2 regions of the Kosakonia oryzendophytica genome follow, and region 1 is predicted to be linked to the other one. Evidence: predicted binding sites of a transcription regulator. Region 1 holds the regulator's gene; the other holds the start of a gene.
The links. The regulator PhoB, encoded in region 1, activates phosphate uptake and scavenging genes when phosphate is short. The targets are predictions, from matches to a motif close to CTGTCATAAAACTGNCNNAT.
Positions count from the first base shown of each region.

Region 2: the regulator PhoB is predicted to act here: its motif matches at 1,498-1,517, upstream of phnC (phosphonate ABC transporter ATP-binding protein).

Region 1 covers NZ_CP115659.1:4,011,917-4,015,053, forward strand. The annotation lists gene phoR (phosphate regulon sensor histidine kinase PhoR) at 107-1,405, opposite strand; gene phoB (phosphate response regulator transcription factor PhoB) at 1,427-2,116, opposite strand; gene sbcD (exonuclease subunit SbcD) at 2,315-3,137, shown strand, end outside.
Region 2 covers NZ_CP115659.1:1,162,591-1,165,727, reverse strand. The annotation lists gene O9K67_RS05610 (DUF3592 domain-containing protein) at 32-424, opposite strand; gene O9K67_RS05605 (DUF3592 domain-containing protein) at 456-845, opposite strand; gene O9K67_RS05600 (hypothetical protein) at 991-1,440, shown strand; gene phnC (phosphonate ABC transporter ATP-binding protein) at 1,565-2,407, shown strand; gene phnD (phosphonate ABC transporter substrate-binding protein) at 2,445-3,137, shown strand, end outside.

The sequences.
Region 1 (3,137 bases):
CGAACAAAAAAGCAGCATCCGTACAAAATACGTTTCAGGGGGAAGAAAACATCGGAATAAGCGGCCTGGTAACAGAGGTCGCTGGAAAGATAAGCTGACAGCCGCGTCAGGACGCGGCTTTTTTGGCAACCAGACGTTCCGGCAGAACAAAGCTAAAGCGCGTTCCCTTGCCGGGAGTACTGACAATTTCGAGGCGGCTTTCGTGGTGATTTACCGCATGTTTCACGATCGCCAGCCCCAGGCCGCTACCGCCGGTCTGCCGGGAGCGGGCTTTATCCACACGATAGAAACGCTCAGTGAGACGAGGAATGTGCTCGGCGGCGATGCCGGGACCGTTATCTTCAACGCTGAACTCCGCCCCCAGCGGCACACGCTGCCAACGCACGGTAATCTGCGTTCCTGCTGGCGTGTGGTTCACGGCGTTATAGACCAGGTTGGAAATCGCGCTGCGCAGTTGCTCTTCATTACCCAGTACTTTCAGCGCGCTATCGACCTCAAAATGGAAGTGATGCTTTTGCTGGCTCAGGGTTTGCGCTTCCCGCTCCACGACCCGCAGCATCATTGGCACATCAATGGTTTCGTTGGGCGGCAAGGTCGGTGCAGCCTCAATCTTCGAGAGCGTCAGTAACTGACGCACCAGCCCCTCCATCCGCGAGGTTTGTTCGCGCATGGTGTGCAGCGCTTTCTCCCGCGGTGCGCCTTCGAGCGTCTGCTCCTGCATCATCTCCAGATAGCCCTGCAGCACCGTTAATGGCGTGCGCAATTCATGGCTGACGTTGGCAAAAAAGTTACGCCGCGCCCCTTCCAGTTGATGCATTTGCGTCACGTCACGCGCCACCAGCAGCAGGTGCTCCTCGCTGTAAGGCATCACGCGGATCTCCAGGTGGCGACCGGAGTTAAGCACCAGATTCAGTGGTTTGCTAAATTCTTGTTTTTTAAGATACTGCGTAAATTCCGGATAGCGCAGCAGGTTAAGGATATTCTGCCCGCTATCGTCCGGCCAGCGCAAACCCAGCACCTGTTGCGCCAGGCCATTACACCAGAAAATCGCCCCCTCTTCGGTGGTGAGGATCACGGCGTCCGGCAGCGATTCCGCGCCGCTACGAAAGCGTTTAATCAGGCTTCCCAGCTCGCGACGGCGTTTTTTATTACGCATCTGCATCTGGTGCAGCCCGTATAACAGCGGCTCCCAGCTTCCCTTTCCGGGCGGCGGAGTCATGCTTTTATCGACCCATAACCACCACGAAAGACGCAGTAAATTCCAGAAATGCCAGATCAGCAACCCGGTTACAGCGGCTAACAAAAACCACGGCAGGTAACCAAACATGACGCCGAGAATCAAGGCGGGGATACAACAAAGGAGGAGCTCCAGCACCAGCCTTTTCCATGACAGCCGTTCCAGCACGCGTCACACTCCTGTTAAATATCAGAAACGGGTCGAAAAACGGTATCCCGTGCCGCGCACTGTTTGCACCATACGATCGTGGCCGCTGTGTTCCAGCGCTTTGCGCAGACGACGAATATGCACATCCACCGTCCGGTCTTCAACATACACATTGGTTCCCCATACGTGGTTCAACAGCTGTTCACGGCTATAAACGCGTTCCGGATGGGTCATAAAGAAGTGTAAGAGTTTAAACTCTGTCGGCCCCATATCCAGGGGATTTTCACCGGTCATCACGCGATGAGAAGAAGGATCAAGGCTCAGGCCCTGCATTTCGATCACCTCTTCTACCGCCATCGGCGAAATGCGGCGCATCACCGCTTTAATACGCGCGACCAACTCTTTGGGTGAAAAAGGTTTGGTAATGTAGTCGTCGGCCCCGGTTTCCAGACCGCGTACGCGATCCTCTTCTTCGCCGCGCGCCGTCAGCATCATGACCGGAATATCGCGGGTCATCGCTTCACGTTTGAGATGTTTAATAAACTGAATTCCGGAACCGCCAGGCAACATCCAGTCCAGTAAAACAAGATCGGGCCAGGGTTCATTAAGTTGGTTCACCGCACTGTCATAATCTTCAGCTTCCACCGGTTGAAAACCATTTTGTTCGAGCACGAAGCACACCATTTCCCGGATTGGAGCTTCGTCTTCTACGACCAGAATTCGTCTCGCCATAATTTGCCCTGTCTTATTTAAGTCATCAATATATATAGCGGCGCCATTATGCGTCAGTTTTGTGACAGATTTATGAATAACATGACCGCCAGATGACCCCAGCGAGCGCTATATGACAGTCCCTATTTTCGCCAGGTTATGTCCCTCATCTGCTTAATGTTTATAATCTGCTTTATGCTTTTTTGCCACGGAACCGCTATGCGCATTATTCACACCTCTGACTGGCACCTGGGTCAAAACTTCTACAGCAAGAGCCGCGCCACTGAACACGCCGCTTTTCTCGACTGGCTGCTGGTTGCGGCGGAAGAGAACCAGGTCGACGCCATTATTGTGGCGGGCGATGTTTTTGACACCGGCTCCCCGCCCAGCTATGCCCGTGAGCTGTATAACCGTTTTGTGGTCAAACTTCAGCAAACCGGCTGCCAGTTAGTGGTGCTGGCAGGCAACCATGATTCGGTGGCCACGCTCAACGAATCGAAAGAGATCCTCGCCTATCTGAAAACTACCGTCGTCGCCAGCGCAGGCGTAGAACCTTTCTGGCTTTACCGCCGCAACGGTGAACCGGGCGCGATATTTTGCCCGGTGCCCTTCCTGCGCCCGCGCGACCTTCTGGTCAGCCAGGCAGGATTGTCCGGGCAGGAAAAACAGCAACACCTGCTGGCGGCGATCACCGCGTATTACCAGCAACAATTTACCGCAGCCAGCGAGCTGCGCGGCGATAAACCACTGCCGATCATCGCCAGCGGCCACTTAACCACCGTCGGTGCCAGTAAAAGCGACGCCGTACGCGATATTTATATCGGCACGCTGGATGCATTCCCGGCGCAGAACTTCCCGCCCGCCGACTATATCGCCCTTGGGCATATTCATCGGGCGCAAAAGATTGGCGGTGATGAGCGCATCCGCTATTGCGGCTCGCCGATCCCACTCAGTTTTGACGAAACCGGCAAAAGCAAAAGCGTCAATCTGGTGACCTTTGACGCAGGCAAACTGGCCGACGTTACCGCACTGGATGTTCCCG
Region 2 (3,137 bases), 2.3 Mb from region 1:
GTTCTCGTTTTCTACTGTGCTACGGTAAAAATTAATCGCCCAAAATCAACGGACGGTCATGGCGATATAAAGCGATACGTTCTGGATGGGTGGGATCGTATTTTAACGCCACAACGTTACCGGGCGCATAACGGATAAAACTGTCCATATCCAGCGCTCTTTCCAGACTCGACTGCACCTCGATACCCTCACGGGTGACAAATTTGAATGTCAGGCGATACACCGGGTTTTCGCCGTCAATCATGCCAGTCTTGCTACGGTAAATAATATCCGCATTTACCCCGATACCGGTTTTCCGCACCGCGGATTCCATCCTGAATTGCCGAAAACCGGGCATTAGCATGGACATCGCCTGGCGAAGCACAAACGCCATCAATGGGACAAAAAAGAAGAGTAAGAACAGAACTATCCAATGGTATCCCACGCACTCCTCCATCAATATTCTATGCTGAAGGTTAATCGCCCAAGATCAAAGGTTTATCATTATCGTATAAAGCAATGCGTTTTGGATTTTTCGGATCATACTTCAACGCCACACCATTGCCCGGCGCATAACGCGTAAAACCGTCCATATCCAGCGCCCTGTCGATGCTTGATTGTACTTCTACTCCTTCACGTGTCCTGAATTTTACCGTGAGCCGGTACACTGGCATCTCTGCGTCGATCAACGCTGTTTTGCTTCGGTGGATAATATCCGCATTAACACCAATGCCGATCTTCATCACCCGGGCTTCTACAAACATCTGTTTGATGTAGCCACCAAAGAAAGAATAAAACCCCTTGATTATGAGGATAAACACCACCGCAAAGAAAAGATAAATAATATACATCCAGTCAAATTCCATCTTATGATCTCCGGGTCCGTATACGCTTTAAAAACAACGGCGTGGTACCGCTAATAGCCGTAAAAGGCTACAGCATACGCGCTTTATCGGGGCCCCTGATAAGAATATTCTGAAGATCCTCTCTTTATAGGACATGAAATAAAGAATGCGTAAAGCCAATAATGTTTCACTTGTCACTACATGCGAGGCCACCGACTTCCGCCAGGCCCAATCGGTCGTAGTGATTGGGGATGAGGTAACGAATATCACCGTTCCCGGCCTGTTGCTTGAAGCGGCAGTACAGGTGGATAACACGCGCTATCTGCTGTTTCTTACTGATGATGTTATCTTTGAAGAATCCCTGACCATCGTGCTGATTGATATCCGGCAAGGCGTAAAGGAGATTGTGCGAATAGGCCAGATGTGGGCAACGGGCATTTTTGAAAATCTATCGATTAGCACGGAACAGGTTCGCTTTCGTTTTCTTGGCGAGGGCGAGTGGGTTGTCGAAATATCCTCAGCGCCGCGTCTGCGGCTGCCCTTCTTTTCCGATCCTGCGGGTGTACAGCGTGCGCCCGGATGGCAAAAATATATCACTCTCGCTTATATGAAATAGCCTGCTCATTTTTTTCCTCTCCCAATGAAGCCACACGTTCACTATTTGTTCGTCTTTCCGTCATAAAACGATCATCACCTGTCCTCTTAATGGTCGCCAGCTTAATGAAAAAACCGGATGACTTATGAACAGCGCATTGGCGGAAATTTCTGAAGACCACTATTCGTCTCTGCATCAACTCAACACGGTGCCGAAACAAAAAGTGCTAAGCGTAAGCCACTTACGCAAGTCCTATAACGCGCACCAGACCGTGTTGCACGACATCAGCTTTGATCTGCATCGCGGCGAGATGGTCGGGGTGATTGGTCGCTCGGGCGCAGGGAAATCAACCCTGCTGCACGTTCTGAACGGCACGCACAGCGCAACATCCGGTGAGATCAACAGCTTCCCGGAAGTGGGGACGCCGCGCGATGTTTCGCGCCTCAAAGGCCGCGCGCTTAATCAGTGGCGCAGCGAATGCGGGATGATTTTCCAGGACTTCTGTCTGGTGCCGCGCCTTGATGTGCTCACCAATGTGCTGCTGGGCCGTCTGAGCCAGACCTCGACGCTGAAATCCCTGTTTAAAGTGTTCACCGATGAAGATCGCGCCAGAGCCATTGCACTGCTGGAGTGGTTGAATATGTTGCCACATGCCCTCCAGCGCGCGGAAACCCTCTCCGGTGGTCAGATGCAACGCGTGGCGATTTGCCGGGCGCTGATCCAGAACCCGTCCATTTTGCTGGCAGACGAGCCGGTCGCGTCGCTGGATCCGAAAAACACGCAGCGCATCATGGGCGTGCTGCGCGAAGTGAGCGAACAAGGCATTAGCGTGATGGTAAACCTGCACTCCGTCGAGCTGGTAAAAGAGTACTGCACACGCGTGATTGGCGTTTCTCAAGGACGAATTGTTTTTGACGACCACCCTTCACGGCTGACGCAGGACGTTTTGCAGATCCTTTATGGCGATGAGATAAGCCAGTTGCATTAATTCTTCCCCTTCCAATGAGACAACACAGGCAATGACAATGAAAAAGCATATTTCGGGCGCATTACGTTTATCTGCATTGATGACAGGTCTGCTGCTGGCATGGCAGGCTTCGGCGGCGGAGCAGCCGAAAGAGTTGAATCTGGGGATCCTTGGCGGACAGAACGCCACCCAACAAATTGGCGACAACCAGTGCGTCAAAGAGTTTCTTGATAAAGAGCTCAGCGTAGACACCAAACTGCGCAACTCATCTGACTACTCCGGCGTGATCCAGGGTTTGCTGGGCGGTAAAGTCGATGTGGTGCTGAGCATGTCGCCTTCGTCTTACGCCTCGGTGTATATCAACAACCCGAAAGCGGTCGATATCGTCGGCATCGCCGTGGATGACAAAGACAAGTCTCGCGGTTATCACTCGGTCGTGATCGTTAAAGCCGACAGCCCGTACAAAAAACTGGAAGATCTGAAAGGGAAAGCCTTTGGCTTCGCCGATCCGGACTCCACCTCCGGTTATCTGATCCCGAACTATGAATTCAAACAGAAGTTCGGCGGCAACGCGGATAACAAATACAACAACTACTTCTCCAGCGTCACCTTCTCCGGCGGTCATGAGCAGGACATCCTCGGCGTGCTGAACGGTCAGTTCGCGGGGGCCGTTACCTGGACATCTATGGTCGGCGATTACAATTCCGGTTACAGCGTGGGCGCCTTTAACCGCCTGATCCGTATGGATCAT